Regions from separate parts of the Cellvibrio fontiphilus genome, predicted to be linked through region 1. Evidence: predicted binding sites of a transcription regulator. Region 1 holds the regulator's gene; each other region holds the start of a gene.

Evidence for each region. The regulator FNR, encoded in region 1, switches genes on or off when oxygen is low (the NO sensors DNR and NnrR bind a similar motif). The targets are predictions, from matches to a motif close to TTGATNNNNATCAA.
Region 2: the regulator FNR is predicted to act here: its motif matches at 2,990-3,003, upstream of ACFODX_RS01695 (FG-GAP repeat protein).
Region 3: the regulator FNR is predicted to act here: its motif matches at 2,122-2,135, upstream of ACFODX_RS02550 (OmpW/AlkL family protein).

What each region holds. Positions count from the first base shown of each region.
Region 1 is NZ_JBHRTF010000006.1:250,081-255,720, forward strand. It holds gene ACFODX_RS14940 (SirB2 family protein) at 1-374, opposite strand, end outside; gene ACFODX_RS14945 (DUF4202 domain-containing protein) at 437-1,033, opposite strand; gene fnr (fumarate/nitrate reduction transcriptional regulator Fnr) at 1,066-1,824, opposite strand; gene ACFODX_RS14955 (cold-shock protein) at 2,211-2,417, shown strand; gene ACFODX_RS14960 (GGDEF domain-containing protein) at 2,509-3,954, opposite strand; gene ACFODX_RS14965 (DUF3592 domain-containing protein) at 4,216-4,659, shown strand; gene ACFODX_RS14970 (hypothetical protein) at 4,666-4,968, opposite strand; gene ACFODX_RS14975 (UvrD-helicase domain-containing protein) at 5,081-5,640, opposite strand, start outside.
Region 2 is NZ_JBHRTF010000001.1:389,015-394,654, reverse strand. It holds gene ACFODX_RS01710 (hypothetical protein) at 1-42, shown strand, start outside; gene ACFODX_RS01705 (hypothetical protein) at 47-424, opposite strand; gene ACFODX_RS01700 (di-heme-cytochrome C peroxidase) at 976-2,790, shown strand; gene ACFODX_RS01695 (FG-GAP repeat protein) at 3,057-5,378, shown strand; gene tilS (tRNA lysidine(34) synthetase TilS) at 5,504-5,640, opposite strand, start outside.
Region 3 is NZ_JBHRTF010000002.1:147,036-152,675, forward strand. It holds gene ACFODX_RS02535 (class I SAM-dependent methyltransferase) at 1-852, shown strand; gene ACFODX_RS02540 (BLUF domain-containing protein) at 972-1,499, shown strand; gene ACFODX_RS02545 (DUF1993 domain-containing protein) at 1,512-2,042, shown strand; gene ACFODX_RS02550 (OmpW/AlkL family protein) at 2,206-2,853, shown strand; gene ACFODX_RS02555 (pectinesterase family protein) at 2,989-4,125, shown strand; gene ACFODX_RS02560 (alpha/beta hydrolase fold domain-containing protein) at 4,152-5,162, shown strand; gene ACFODX_RS02565 (RNA polymerase sigma factor) at 5,391-5,640, shown strand, end outside.

The sequences.
Region 1 (5,640 bases):
TTGAGGAATCCCATTGGACTTTTAGTGATTGCCACACTGACGATATAGGCAAAAACAACCAGGGCATCTACCCAGAGTATTTTTTGCGCAAGCGGATGGCGAACTTTGAATGCGCCCACACCCAAAATAATAAACACAATCAAGCCGATAATTTTAGCCATCAGCCAAGTATGCTCACCGAGTTTCATGCCCAGATGTACAGCCAAAATAATACCGCTCACCAACATAATGGTATTGATAATATGTGGTGCTATTTTGAATAGTTTTTTGTCAAGCATGGTTGAATGCATAAATAACCAGAGGCCGCGCACTACAAAAATCAATAATGAGAGAGCAACGAAGGTTAAATGCAGGTGTTTTAGAGCTAGGTACACGGTGGTTTCCTTTTTAATAATTTACGCCAAGAATTGGATCAACAGGGTTGTAGCAATAGAGATCAGTTGTCGGTGCTAAGTGCTTTGCCAACCAAGGTTAACATTTCATCGCGTAATGGCAATTTCAATGCGGCTTCGTGACCTTTGGTTGACATTTTGTTCCAGGTCTTCCGGATGATATCGATCAGTTTGGTTTCATCGTGTTTGCTGGCAAAATCTTCCAGATAAAATTCAATAAATACCAGACAGATAACATCTTCCAGTGTTTGCACTTCTTCATCGCGCTTCAAACTGCGTTTTAGCAACAGATCTTTCACGCGCGCGACCATGGTTTCATCGTAGCCTTCTTCAGCCATGATATTGCCGGCTATTTCACCGTGTAATTGGGCAAGATCCAGTCGCCATCTTTTGTAACCCGCACGATCCATAGGATAGTCAGCGCGAGGTATTTTCCAGCGACAAATATGCTGGCTGCGAGCGGCGAGCTGCAGTGCCTCTGAAGCTTGGGGGCAAAATACTTGCAGCTGCTTGCTCATTCGCTGCCCGTAAATCCATTCTTTGGCAACAGGCTTGCCGTCCACTATTTCAGTATTGGGGTCTTGCAGGTTGGCTCTATCAAACGCAGAGAGGGTGGCTTGCAAACGCGGGTTGCTAATCATTACGGATTCTCATGAAAGTTTTATGCTGCAATTTAGCAGTGGCCATCGCCATTAGCGATATTGCGGAGTAATTCCATATCGGTAATGAGTACTTCTTTTTTATCGACTGAAATAACATTTTGCTTTTGCAGGCGAGTGAAAATACGACTGACGGTTTCAATGGTTAAACCCAGGTAATTGCCTATGTCGGTGCGTGACATGGGCAGGCGGAATGCATTGGCCGAAAGTTGTCGGCGGCTATTGCGGCTGGAAATACTCAGTAATAATGCGGCTATGCGCTCTTCGGCACTGCTTTTGCTGAGTAAGGTAATAATCTGCTGGTCCTGGGTTATTTCACGGCTCATAAGTTGGAAGAAGTGACGTTGCAAATTAGGTATTTGTAAACTTAATTCTTCCATCCGATTGAAGGGGATTTCGCACACAGATGCGGTTTCCAGTGCGATTACGGAGTTGGTGTAACGGTTGTCAGCTATGCCATCCATGCCCACTACTTCTCCGGGCAAATAAAAACCGGTGACTTGCTCTTCTCCATTATCGCTCAGGGTCAGCGCCTTTACCGCACCGGAGCGTATTGCATAAACCGAGTGAAAATGGTCATTGGCGCGATAGAGATAATCGCCTTTTTGCAAAGGCTTACCGCGTTGGATGATACCGTTTAGGCGGTCGATATCCTCAATGTGCAAACTGATAGGTAGGCAAATGGTATTTAGCCGGCAATTACCGCAGCTGACTCGTTTATCGTGAGGACAGTTTGCATCTTGGGTTTTTACGATATTTTGATTAACTGTCATGGCGCCGGCACCTCGATTAATAGTCATGGTGCTAGCACTTGCACCACCAGATAAAAAGGGATTGTTGCAGCTTTACTGGAGGTGGTAAATAGTTGATTTAGCTCAAATGTGAGCGGAAATATCGGTATTGGGGCAACACTGGTTATTGATGTCGGCTTATAACCAAAAAGAAGGCTGGTTTGCTAAAAGAGCCTCTTTACTTGCAGTTGGCTCGATAATATATTGGATCTGCTGGTCAGTTAGCAGCATTATTTATGGTAAGTCGCATCGTTGTTCTAGCAGTAAAACTATTAGCACCTCGTTCTGTTTTTCATAAGTAAGATCTGAATTCACCAGCTTAATCCCTTGTGGAGTATTCATTTTTATTAAAAACACCGAGGTTAATTATGGCTAGAAGTACTGGTACCGTTAAATGGTTTAATGAATCCAAAGGTTTTGGTTTTATCGCAAGTGAAGCCGGGCAAGATGTATTTGTACACTACAGCGCTATCAGTGGTTCGGGTTTTAAAACCCTGGCTGAAGGTCAGCGTGTTGAGTTTGATGTGAAGCCGGGCCAAAAAGGTCCGCAAGCGGAAAACGTAATTGGTCTCTAATTCGTCTCGCTAGTTTGACCTGTCGCTCGACAGGCAACCTTCTAAAAACCGCACTCTATGTGCGGTTTTTTTATTACTGGGGATTGCTGGATTAATCTGCCACCATCACTTGGTTGCGCCCTGCAGCCTTAGCGGCGTACAACGCCCGGTCAGCTCGCGCTAGCCACTGGTTAAAGTTGTTGTCTTGCGGTGAAAAAATAGCGACTCCCAAACTGACGGTCACTTGTAAGGTATGGGTTTCGTGGTAGCCGACAGCAGTAGCCACACGAGCGCGTATTCGCTCGGCAAATTGTACTGCGCCACTGGTGTCGGTCTGGGGCAGTAAAATCACGAACTCTTCACCGCCATAGCGACTGGCGAGGTCCATGCCCCTGGCTTCAGCCTGAATTGCCCCGGCGATAGTACGGATGACCAAATCGCCTGCTGCGTGGCCATATCGATCATTAATGTTTTTGAAGTGATCTATATCCAGCAATACTAGCGCACTGCCGTTGCCGGTTCTTTTGGCGCGCTGCCATTCTTTGGTCAGGCGTTCATCCATGGTGCGACGGTTTAATAAACCCGTCAGCCCATCGATTTGCGCCAGGCTTTCCAGACGCTCATTGGCGCTGTGCAGTTCACGCAGCAACTTGTCGGTGGATTGCTGCCACCGGGTGAATAGTTGATAGCCAAAGAAGGCGATGAACAAAATTATCATCGCAAACACCCAGAAAAATACCCAGGTCGTCTGCTGTAATACCGAGATGGCATCTGTCACTGCGGAAGGATTCGCGGCGAGAGCCTGATTCAGGTTTGCATCTGCCAATTCAATGGTGGCCGCCCCATAAACCAGCACACTGGTGGATATGGCACCCAATAGCCGCAGCACTGAGCGGCGAACATTGCCACTGGCTGCCCGCCAATATTTGGGGTGGCGGTGTTGCCAGCGCGTAATAAATGGCCAGGTAACAGCCAGTAGTGGGCCAACAATAAGCACGCTCTGGAGAAACCCGCCCAGCCACCAGCCCTGCCAGATGGCTAATAAGCCTGTGCGATCAATATGGTTGGTGTAGCACCAAATAAGCGCGCCACTTGAGCTGAATATGCTGGCTACAAAACTCAGCTGGATATAAAACAGGATTGAATTGGAATCGCGCAGCTTTTTACTGACGGGAATGGCTTGATACCCCACTGCCATAATTGCAAACCCCAAGGGATTGGCACAGGCAAAGATTATCGCCCAGTGCCAGGGCATGCCGGAATAAAACGCGAGTGCCAAAGTGGATAAATACGCCGGTATGGCGCCCCAGCGCCAGCCGCAGGTAAGCGTGAGAAACAAACAGATAATGAGTGTGGGATAAGCGGTGAGGTAAACAGTGACCCCGCCAAACGCAAGTGGCAATCCCGACCAACTGTTCATGACTGATAACAGTCCGAGTGCAACACTCGCCAGTACCAGTGCACACCAACCACCAAAAATAAGGGCTTTTTCCCGTTGACTGCCAAGTCGCCAGAGCTGGGTAGGGGATAATGTGCGGTAGTGATGTAATAGGTTCAAAAAAGTCTCCAACTTTTATCCTGTTCCTGCAGCAACTGTCCGGTTGCTGTATTGCTTCTCCAGTGTGTAACTTGTTTAAGAGTATAGGTTTAAATTTTTATGGCGCGATAATATATATTCAGGCCTCCCATTTTTCAGAACATACATTTGATAAGTCATGCGGTTCGGTTTGTTTAATGATCAGTGGTAAAGAAAAACAAAGCCTAAATGCAGCAATTTCCGCTGATGTATATTGATCAGCAAAGAATACCGGGCAGGAACATGATGAGTCAGGAAATAGAGATTAAATACCAGCGGTTGCGCTCGATTTTTTTTGGTTTGTGCATTATTGCTGCAGTGATGTTGTTTTTATCCAGTACGCGCAACATGGCAAAAAGCTCGGCGGCGGCAAGTTGGCCTGTGCACACGGGGGTAGTAACCAACGAAATACGTAGCGGATTCTCCAGTGGTTACTACGGAGGCCGTTGGCTGACGTATCGCTACGAGATTGATGGCAGGGAATTTCGCGGTACCCGGGTCGGGTTTGGTATCAGTCGCCCGCCTGCCGGCTTAAAAAATGGCGACCGGATACCGGTTTATGTAAATCCTGAGGATAACAACCAAGCGGTTGTCGCGGTGGGAATAAACAAAAGTCATTTTATTGGGCTGGTGTTTTCCTTTGGATTTGGTTGGCTGGGGATGCTCATTTGGCGGCGAACGGTTTAGCGCCGGTCACGCAAAATCCGTCAGTGCTACCCAGCCGCGGATTTTGCCAATATAGACAAACCCGATTCCCAGTTTTACTACATAACGCGCATCGCCCGCAGAAGGCGGGTCATATTCTTCCAGCCCTTCCAGCGCCAGCGATGTTTCCAGTGGTGCTTTCCAGCGCAAGATTTGCGGGCTATCCGGCATACTAAGTTCTGTATCCGTCCACACAAGGCCATCGCGCTCTACCGGTGATGCATGGTTGAAATCCGCCGGAATAAACACCGCCGAAGTTCCCGCCATTTTTTTGTAAAATCTTTCTCTCATGCCAGGCTCCTTATTAGTGGAGCCATTAAAACATCCAAGGCAAACAATAGTTTGACTTGGGTCAATCAGATACTGGTTGGCTGTGGCGAATTAAAGTGTTGGTCTTATGGCGTTAGGAAATCTCAACCAATGTTGCGAGTTGGACTAAATAAAGTGCTGTTTTTATCGGGTGTGCTGCTGTTGCTCCCAACAGCTTTGCATAATTTGCCAGCTGTGTTTTGTAGGTGGCCAGCTCGCGCGCAATAAACTCGTCTTCTGGTTCTTCGCTGTCAGGCTCACTACTTTTGTAATCGACAATCCAGCGCACTCCGTTTGCGATAAACGTGCGGTCGATAATGGATTCTTTGATATCGAGTCTATTTTTTTGCATAAGCGATAGCTCACAAGCGCTTTGCTCGTGATCACAATCCAATAACCAGCGGCCTTGTTCGCTGGCGAGCGTTCGCATTATTGCCAGATCAATTTTACCTAATGCTTTGTCCAGCTTGTCGCCATACCAGCCAAGTTGTTGCAGTTGAATTTTCCACAATGGTTGTTGCTGATGGATAAATTCAGCCGCCGGTACGCAGTAATTTTTGCTTACCAGTTTATTTTCAACCAGTGCTTGCAAAGCGCTATGGATAATAGTGCCGGTGTGACGAGCGAGTCGTGCATTGGTGGTTTCCACTTCGG
Region 2 (5,640 bases), on a different contig from region 1:
TGGCGCAAGGAAACGCCTGTTGATTTAAACCCGGAAGTTTGAGCACTCAGGCGATAGCGGCAGGCGCTGGTTCAAGCATATTTAACAGCGCCGCACGCAATACCGGGGAAACAATTTCTTCACAGCGCGCCGACAGCGGCGAATTACCCACCCACTCAAAACGCCAGCGGAATAACTGGGTAGTGTCTGGCAATTCACGCACTTCAACTAATTCAAAACGTCGGGCATCCACACCAAAACGCTCGCGCAATTGAAAAGCAAAAGGCTCAGCATTTTTACCGACAAAACTGGATGCTTGCTGACTGGGCGCAGCGACTAAAAAATAATCGCGCCCTTGAAACTGGAGATGACAAACGCTGAGACTCACCGGTTGCCCAAGGCGATTGTTTAACACTAGATCAATAAAAAAAGAGTTGTTCACCATAAAAGATCCCGCTGCGTTTTTATGGTTTTCTGTCGCAATGGCCTTGACAGAAAACTGGTTGATTATTCGCCACCCGGTTCTATCAGCAGAGTCCCTCTCGCGGCGAGGCGGCAGTCTACGCACTATTTATGACAGTTCAAGCAAAAGTAGGCTGTCGCATCGCCCCGTTCACACTTGCAAAGATTTTGTTACTTTATTGCCGGATTGTGAGTAGCAAACCCAAGTAACCATGGTTACAACCTTGTGTAAGCACAGCCGCTGGGGGCACCGCCAAACACAATCTGATAAAGTTCACTACTAAGGCTGCGCCACGTCTGAATAGTTCCTTAACCGGATCGCTTTCAGCATATTTTTATTAATAATCGCCCGCCGGCCTTCCCGCCTGTCTTTTTCATATAGTCACATTAGGATTTAAAGGAATGATCACGTTGTTTGCTCCCACCTTACACAGAATTAATTGGTGCTCACGGGTTTTACTCTTGTGTGTGTTTGTTCAGGGCTGTAGTTATCTTTCACAGGGTGTTTTGGTAGATGGCGAGCGCCACGCCAGATTGAACGCTGACACAAACCAACCGGATAGTTTTGGGGATAGCGCCGGGCGTATTGTTTATCCCGAGCAAAATTGGAGCGCTGCACAGAGCCTGTGGTTTTACAATGTCACCCAGGGGTCTAACTTGATTCCCTACGATATTTTTCTGCATTTGGAAGTGGCAGACAGCGAAGAATTATTTCGCTCTGACCAGCATATGAACCGATTGCGTTACCTGACGCAAAGCCCCTCCATAGCCAACCCCGACGGACTGGCGGTGGGCTGGGTAAAAGATGAACATGGCGGTAAGGATTACGTAGGTTTTACCTGCGCCGCCTGTCACACCAGCCAGATTCATTTTCAGGGAACCGCTATCAGGATCGACGGAGGCGCGCCTCTGGCCGATATGGAAAAAATGCTGGGCAGTTTGTCAGCCGCACTCAACGCCAGCCTGGAGAATCCCGCAAAATTTGAACGCCTTGCCGCCAAGGTGTTAAAAGGAAAATATCCTGCTGAACAAGAAGCTTTTCGCGCTGAGTTAACAACCCTAGCCGCGCAAATCTCGACCTATAACAAGGTCAACGAACCGCGCCACGGTGAACAGCTGGTGGCTTATGGTTATGGGCGACTGGATGCTTTCGGGCGAATTTACAATCGCGTTCTGGCCCACCTCACCCCCAGGGAACCAAACTTTAACCCCGCCAGTGCACCCGTTAGCTACCCCTACTTGTGGGACACCCCACAACATGATTTTGTGCAATGGAATGGGGTTGGCGACAACGAATTAGCCGGGCCACTCGGGCGCAATACCGGCGAGGCACTCGGCGTGTTTGCGCAGTTTGATTTACAAAAACAACGCGGAGATATTGGTTATCGCTCATCGGTAGTGGTGCGCAACCTGACACGTATCGAGCGTCATCTGGAAAGCCTCTGGTCGCCCAGCTGGGAAGAGCTGGCAGCACAACAAGTCCTGCCCCCTATCAACCAATCACTGGCAGAACAGGGGCGCGAGGTTTTTATTAACTATCAATGCCACAGCTGTCATGAGGCGATTGACCGCACCGATCCCAAGCGCCGCATCATCGCCCAATTTGCAAGCCTGCAAACCATAGGCACAGACCCTTACATGGCAATGAATGCACTCAACTATTCAGGGAAAAGTGGCTACTTTGAAGGCACCAAAATCAAGCCACTCAATCCAGCGTCACCGCGCTACGCAGCCAACACACCGGTGCTGCCTGCACTGAGTAGCGCTGTTGAAGGCGTGTTAATAGAGCCGGATCACGACAAAACATTCATCCGCCGCTGGGCTGAAAAACTTTACGATTTGTTTGCCTCCATCGGTGACAATCCAATCAAACACACCCAGCGCCACCTGGATTTTGAAGTGGTAGATAAGGACAAGCCCGCCACACTTGCGGCTTATAAAGCGCGTCCGCTCAATGGCATCTGGGCAACTGCACCCTATTTACACAATGGATCGGTTCCCAGCCTGTACGAGCTATTTATGCCCAGCTGTAGCGATCAGGAGATTGCCTCAGGAAAAGTCTGCCGCCCCAACAAATTTACCCTTGGCAGCCGCGAATTGGATCCGATAAAAGTCGGTTTTGTTGGACGCGACCCGGCGCAGTACCCGGATCTGTTTGTGTTCGATACCAGCCTGCCCAGCAACTCTAATAAAGGGCACGAATACGCTGCCGGCGTAACACCGGTATTTGTGCTGGATGAACAGGGCCGACCACGCAAGGATTCGCAAGGTAAACCTGTAATGCGCCGGCTGGAGCCCATCAGCCATGCCCAGCGTTTGGCACTGGTGGAATACCTCAAAACCCTCTGATCAGCACCTGCCTCAACGCGGCCGCATCACATAGGGCCTTGGCTGAACCAAGGCCCTTTTTTATTGCACAATTGCTCACAACTAGCAGGGCTTAACTTCTTTAAATTAACGCCACCTAACACCACTGAACCAATTAGTGGTTTTGGCGGTCTTTATGCGACTTCCGCCGAAGTAGAGGCGCCGCCTAAATCCCGGCGATTTGATTGACACCAAGCGCCGCGACACACAGAATCACCGACCAGTTTTAACCCTCAGGAACACGCTGAATGAATATTGATCGTTTATTACCGCTACTACAGCGCACCACCCTGCTGCTATCGCTGGCAGCCGGTTCAATTTTGCTCACTGCCTGTGGCGGAGGAAGCGACAACAAATCATCAGCCAGCAGTAGCTCCGCCTTGAGCAGTTCCTCACTGCGCAGCAGTTTCAGTGCGGCCTCAGTTCCCGCCAATGGCTCAGGCGTTTGGCCAAGTGTAAAAGTGGAAGCGCAAAGCCCAAAAGTACTCAGTTTTGAGTGGAGCGCGGTTGAGGGCGCAACCCACTACAAGCTCTACAAACAAGACGGTGAAAACGGCGCGCAGCTGATTGCAGACAACCTGACCACCACCAGCGCAACCGACGAAATCGGCGTTCATGTTCACGATTGGATCAATACCCGCTATTGGGTTGATGCCTGTGTCGGCAGTGACTGTAGCCAGCGCTCCAATGCCACCTTCACCGCGACGGAGATGGTCAAAGCCATCGGCTACTTTAAAGCCTCTAACACTGGTTTTTTTGACTGGTTCGGTTGGAGCATCACCATTTCTGCCGATGGTCAAACCATGGCAGTGGGTGCACCGGCAGAAGACAGCAAAGTGACCGGTGTAAACGGCGACCAAACCAATAACGAAACCGTGAATGCCGGAGCAGTTTATGTGTTTGTAAAAGAAAACGGTTTATGGGTACAAGAGGCCTACCTGAAAGCCTCCAATACTGAACAACCCAATCTGAATAGCTCCCGCTTCCTGCCCAATGACCGCTTTGGCTACCGGGTCGCGCTGTCTGACGATGGTAATACCCTGGCAGTATCGGCCTTATTGGAAGACAGCCCATCCTGGGGCGTGAACTGTAATCAAAACAACTATGAGCAAGTAGCCAGCGCTGGAACCTCTTCAACGGGTGCCACTGGCGATCTTTTATCTGCCTTAAATTTGGATGTAGGTGTTGTTTATGTATTCACCCGCAGTGAAGGCAGCTGGACACAAGATGCGTATGTGAAGCCTATTTTCTCGACCCTTCATGCGTTTGCCCAATCGCCAGTTGCATTGCGCTTTGGCGAATCCCTGGCGCTTTCAGGTGATGGTAAAACCCTTGCTGTGGGCACCTCTGAAGACTTTATCGGTAGAAGTGGAGTGTTAAATTTCAATGCTTCCAGCAGCATGTCATCGCTTGAGTGCTGGGAGTTTTACCCCTCCAGCAGTTCATCGACCAGCAGCACCAGTAGCTCAAGCAGCAGTACCACCTCCAGCAGCTCATCGGCTGGCAGCAGCTACCGCGGTGGCTCAGCATCAGGCGCGGTATACACCTTCCGCTTGGGCGAAAATGGCTGGCAGGAAGAGTCACATGTCAAAGCCTCCAATGCCGAACAAAGCGACGCCTTTGGCGTGAGCATAGCGCTCTCTACTGATGGCAACACCATGGTAGTAGGTGCAACCGGTGAAGACAGCAACGCAACCGGTATTAACGGTGATCAAGCTAAAAACTCCTGTTACTTCTTCAACGAAGGCACCTACACCATAGATGCAGAATGTGAAAACGCCGGGCGCTACCAGGTGCGGGGCACAATCGATAATGGCGCCGCTTACGTCTTCAAGCGCTCAGGCCAAAATTGGGTTCAGGAAGCCTTCCTGAAACCTGCCAGCACCTACATGTACACCGGCTTTGGAACCAGCGTGGATGTGTCCGGCGATGGCAACACCCTGGTTGTAGGTGCCCCGGGAGATGCGGGTAAAGTGACCGGTATTAACGGTGACACAGCGCAGGACATAGAGTTTGCCAACACCGGCGCCGCTTATGTATTTACCAAGTCAGGTGAAACCTGGGCGCAAGAGGCACTTATCAAACCCAGCAGCCTGACCAAACACTCAGGCATAGCCTTGGTAGCGGTTACCAATGTCACTTATCGAATAGAGGTGACCGGTGGTGGTCAGTTTGGTAACAGCGTAAGTCTGTCTGAAAATGGCAACACCCTTGCTGTCGGCTCCTACCTTGAAGACAGCTCTGCCCTTGGAATCAACGGCGACGAAGGCGATACCAGTAAAGCTGATTCGGGCGCGGTGTTTGTATTTACGCGCAACAACAGCGTCTGGTCGCAGAAGAGTTATGTAAAAGCGCCCAACACCGATGCCAGCGACCGCTTTGGTTTGAACGTAACGCTTTCTGGTGATGGCAAAGATATGTTGGTGGGTGCACACCGTGAATCCGGTAAGGGTTATGCCTCTGTAGCGGCATCCAGCGGCGCCAGCACCAGCTCGGCGGCAAGCAGCGTCAATGGATTGGATCAGAGCGATAACAACCTTGAAGCCTCTGGTGCGGTTTACCTCTACTAACCAAATCGCCCGATAATGGTTTGCACTGACGGGATGCTTCGGCATCCCGTTTTTATTGGTGTGGGCTAAATTGGCGAGGACTGATCTGGTGCAGGTTGATCCGGTGCAAGTGAATCTAATGCCGATTAGTGATCAGCGAGCTGCCACCCTAACCTATAACCCGCCTCGCCCGGTTCTGCGGCATAACCCTCACAGACCCATAAATCGCCCACGGCGACTAACTCATCACCGCTGTAGACCAGCGGCAATTGTTCGCGCCACC
Region 3 (5,640 bases), on a different contig from region 1:
ATGAAAAAAATTGCCTTACTGGCGGCGGCCATACTGCTTCACGGCTGCGCTACCGACAGCGCCCTGAGCGGCTTGAACGATCAACATAAACAACAGCTGCAAACCATTACCCAAAGCCTGCCCGCTGAGCACCAGGCCCGTTATGCTGCGCGCAACCCGGTGGAAACCCTGGCGTTTTTTGGCATTAAACCGGGTGATACGGTGGTGGAAGCGCTGCCGGGGGATGGTTGGTATTCCAAAATTTTAATGCCCTATCTGGGCGAAAACGGTCGCTTGATCGGGGTGGATTACAGCCTTGCCATGTGGCCGGAATTTGGCGGTTTTGCGACTCCAGAATTTATTGAAAAACGCAAAGGCTGGCCTGCGCAGTGGAGCGGCGATGCTAAAAGTTGGGGCCCCGCCAAGGCCGAAGCCTACACTTTTGCCAATTTACCCGCCGAATTGACCGGCAAGGCCGATGCAGTGTTGTTTATCCGCGCCCTGCACAACCTCGCGCGTTTTGACGCCAAAGGCAATTACCTGAAACAAGCGCTGGCGGAAACCCATCGCGTATTAAAACCGGGTGGTGTGGTAGGTGTGGTGCAACATGCCATGAGCGAAGACAAACCCGATGCCTGGGCCGATGGCAGCCGCGGTTATTTGAAAGAGTCAGCCATTATCAAGGCCATGACTGACGCCGGTTTTGAATTTGTGGGCAGCAGTGACATCAACAAAAACCCCAAAGACCAACCGCAAGCGGATGACAATGTGTGGCGTTTGTTGCCGAGCTTGAGCGGCACTGAAGCGCAGAAAAACCAAAATCGCATGATTGGCGAATCCAACCGCGTGACCTTGTTATTTAAAAAGAAATAAACCTTTTGCCGCGTTAATGGTTTTTTATGGGCACCATTAACGCGGGCTGTTGTCCGAATCAGTTGTTGAAGAGCCTGCACCCAAAACCGGGTGTTCAATAGGCGCTGGAGGAAATATTTGTGGATGATTTAGTTAGGCTGGTCTATGCCAGTGAAGCAACATTTGATGCGGCAAACCAGGGTGTTGAACTGGAGGTGGGGCGAATTCTCACCGAGTCGCGCCGCAATAATACCCGCGCGCAAGTGGGTGGTGTGCTCTATTACGGCAACGGTTATTTCTTTCAATGTTTGGAAGGCCAGCGCGATGCGGTGGTGGAAACCTATCAGCGGATTTGCCTGGACCCGCGCCATAAAAACCCCAAAATTTTATTAAAAGGTTTTACCAAGCGCCGCTTATTTCAGGACTGGAGCATGAAGTATTTGCCCACTGAAAAAAAATTGCGCGACTTTTTGGCACAACACAGCCTGACAGAGTTTTCGCCGTTTGATTATGATCGCGAAATGGTGGGGCGTTTGTTAATTTATTTCCAGCAGGCCGATGAGTCAGGTGAGCTTGCTGAACACAGTAAAGAATCGCCAACCGCTGCACCCACAACTGCAGCAACCAGCGCGCCCAAAACCGGTTGGCGCCGTCTATTTAACCGTTAACAGACGCCGAGCATGAACAACCACAGTATTAATCCCGCGATTATTTTTTGCCGCTATTTGCAGCAGTTAAAAACCATGCTGGCAAAAATGGATAGCCATACCGGTGGCGATAACAGCCTGCTGCAACAGAGCCTATACCCGGGCATGTTGCCGCTGCTGGCGCAAGTGCGCACTGCCGCTAACTTCTCGCTGCGCTGTTGCTGCCCGCTTAGCTCGCGCCCCAGAATCAGTTTTGATAATAGCGACGAAACTTACGCCGGCTTGCAATTACAAATCAGCCAGACCATCGAGTATTTACAGGCAATTCCGGCGAGCGATTTTATTCACGCCACCACCATCATTAGCGATAAGGCCGGTTTTACCCAATTGCATTTGCCGGCACTGGAATATGCACAGCTCTATTCACTACCCAATTTTTTCTTTCACCTGAGCATGGCTTACGCCATCGCCCGCAATGCTGGTGTACCGCTCAGCAAAGGCGATTTTGATGGCTACCATCACTACCCTGAAGGTTTTTCGTTTGTCGAAAACACTCCGCCTTAACCGCTGAACCGCGACGGAACTTTGCGTCACATCAAATAATTTCCAGTTACTTTTTTATTTTTTCATTCGCCAAATTTGCTTGATATATATCAATTTTCGCTCTGTGAATTTTCGTAACACTGCCGCTGTGATTAACGAAGAGTGAACAACAGAGGAAGCGAAAATGCGTCAATTAATTATGGCATTGGTGATCGGTAGCGGCTGCGTTGCGCCCTTTACACAAGCCCATGAAGCCGGTGATTTTTTAGTACGTGTAGGTGTTGCACAAGTCGAACCCGATGCCAGCAGCGGCACCGTATTAGGCGGCGGGGTGGATGTGGAAAATGCCACCGGCCTTGGCTTTTCCGGCACCTGGTTTGCCACACCCCATATCGGTGTTGAAGTATTGGCCGCACTGCCCTTTGAGCACGACATAGTGGGCAGCGGCGCCCTGAAAGGCGTGGATATAGGCAGCACCAAACACTTACCTCCTACGGTATCCCTGCAGTATTACCCGCTGAGCCAAGGCAAATTCCAACCCTATGCGGGCATTGGCCTCAACTACACCACCTTTTTTGATACCAGCAGCAGCGCCACTCTGGATGGCGCATTGAATGGCGCTACCGATATATCGCTCAAGGATTCCACCGGCCTCGCACTGCAATTAGGCGCTGACCTGCAACTGAATGACCATTGGTATTTAAATGCAGCCGTGTGGAAAATCGACATAGAAACCACCGCGCGTATTTACGTGGATGGCAACCACGCCGCGAGCGTGGACGTGGCGATTGACCCGCTGGTATTTATGCTCGGCGCCGCTTATTCCTTTTAAATAAAAATTCACGTTTTTTATTCTGCTTATCTCGAACTGATGGATTCAGTTCGGGATTTTTTTACCCATGTGCATGGCGGATTTTTTGCCAACAATCGTCTAGGCAGCAAACCTTTTCATAATGGAGCGCCCTGGATGCGATTAATAACAATAGTTAGTGCAACACTCGCCTTACTGCTAAGCGCCTGTGAGCTAAAACAAGATACCCCTGGCAAAGATAAACCCGCCGCGGCCACGCTTCGCCAATACGATGCCATAGTGGATGCAAATACACCGGGCGCTTACAGCAGCATTCAAGCAGCACTTGCTGATGCACCGGAGAATACAGCAGTGCGCTACCGCGTCTTGATCAAGGCGGGTCAATACAAAGAAAAAGTAACCATCACTCGGCCCAACCTTGAAATTCGCGGTGAGGGCGCAGCCAAAACCATTATTTATTTCGATGCCTACGCCGGTAATTCGCGCGGTTATAGAGCCGATGGTTGGGGCACACCCGGCTCGGCAACAATGTCGATTAACTCCACCGATGTACACCTTGCCGAGCTGACAATTGAAAATACCTTTGATTATTTGACCAACGATGCCAAAGGCGATGACGACCCAACCAAAGCGGGCGATAGCCAAGCTGTGGCTCTGTTATTGGATACCGGCAGCGACAGAGTCAGCCTTAGCAAAGTCACTTTGAATGGCTATCAGGACACCTTATTTGTGCATGGCAAACGCGCCTATTTTTATCAAAGCGCTATTAGCGGCAATGTGGATTTTATTTTTGGTCAAGGCAATGCAGTGTTTGATCAATCCACCATTATCAGTCGCCCGCGCAACAGCAGTTTTAATGCGGGAGAAATCCAAAGTTTTATCACCGCACCATCCACCAATATCCAACGCGAATTCGGACTAACATTTTTGGATTGCAAACTGACTTACGAAGCCGGTGTGCCGGAACACAGCATCACCCTGGGGCGCCCCTGGCACCCCACCACAACATTTCCCGATGGTCGCTATGCCGACCCGAATGCAATTGGCAAAGCGGTTTTTATTCGCACCTTTATGGATAAACATATTCACCCGCAAGGTTGGTCGAGCATGGCGGGCACAGCACCCGACGGCACCAAGAGCCGGATATTTACCCCGGAAGAATCGCGCTTTTTTGAATACCAAAGTTCAGGCCCCGGCGCCACAATCAATGAGCAGCGCCCGCAATTGACCGATGCACAGGCCGCCGGCTATTCGCTGGAAAAAATATTTATTGATTGGCAGCCCGCGCGCTAACGCCGAATCCAACACCGGGAGTAATTATGAAAATACTCATGATAAAAACCATCGCCCTGGGCGCTTGTATGGTGCTTGGCGCCTGCTCATCGCTGCCTCCACAACCCTATGAAAACACCTACACGGTGGAAAACCGTTACGCACAGGATGTAAAAAGTTTTCCCTCTATTCAGGGGATTGCCAGCACAGCGGTGCCTGATGCGGTGATTGAACACAAGAACATCACCTACGTGCGCTACGGCCAACGCGAGTTGCAGTTGGATTTGTACCTGCCCAAAGCCCTCGCCCAAAACCCAACGGCGACGCCCGCTCCCGGAGTGATTCTGGTGCACTGTGGTGGCTGGCGCTCCGGCTACCGCACTCACTTGACACCCATGGCAATTGAATTGGCCAAGGCGGGTTATGTTGCCGCCACGATCAGCTACCGCTTAGCGCCGGAGGCCCAATACCCGGCAGCCGTGTATGACGTAAAAGCGGCGATTCGCTGGCTGCGCACCAACGCCGGGCAGTACGGGGCAGACCCGGCACACATCGCCGTGGGTGGCGCTTCCGCGGGCGGGCAAATTGCCAGCTTGACGGGCATGACCAATGGCCTGCGGCGTTTTGACCCGCAGGCCACACACAGCAACATATCCAGCGATGCCCAAGTCATATTGAATATTGATGGGCTGTCGGATTTCACCTCCGCCGAAGCGCGCAAACACGAAGATCGCCCCGGCAAAGGCGCTTCCGCAGCAGGCTCCTGGTTTGGCGGTAGCTATGCCGAACAACGCGACTTGTGGCATGACGCATCCCCCACCTATTACGTTGGCGAGAGCAGCCCACCCATTTTATTCCTGAACAGTACCCAAGAGCGCTTTCACGTGGGGCGCGATGAGATGATCGGTAAAATGCAGGTTTACGGCATCCCCGCCAAAGTCGTCACCCTGCCGGATACCCCCCATACTTTCTGGCTTTACGAGCCCTGGATCAAACCCGCCGCCGCCGTGGTTGTGGAGTTTCTGGACAAGCAGTTCAACCACCCGATCCAGCGCTAGGCACTCGCCTAACTCCCTCCCGGCCTCGCCCGCCCTTTCACACCCGCTCACCAGTTGCCCGCGCAGCTGGTGAGCGCCCTGACAAGCAATAATCCGCCAGGGGATTTGCACTCCCAATGCTATGCTGATGCTTCGACTGGCGGATTTTTAATTGCCAATCGTCACAGTACAAACCCCTCGACCCAGCCGCCGGGGGGATTGGACAAAATAATAGGCGCAAGAATAACTATGACCAACCAAGAAAATCTGGAGAGCATCTACCTGTCAATCCGCAAGGGGTTGATGAGGGCTGTTTCCCGCCTGGTGCCCCCGAAAGAAATCGAGGACATAGTGCAGGAGACTTATGTGCGCATCTGTGCGGTGAAAACCGAGCAGGTCACGCACCCGCGATCATTTTTGTATCGCACCGCGCGCAATTTGGCGCTGGATCACCTCAAGCGCGCCGAAACCCGCTCAACCATGAGCATGGAAGATGAAA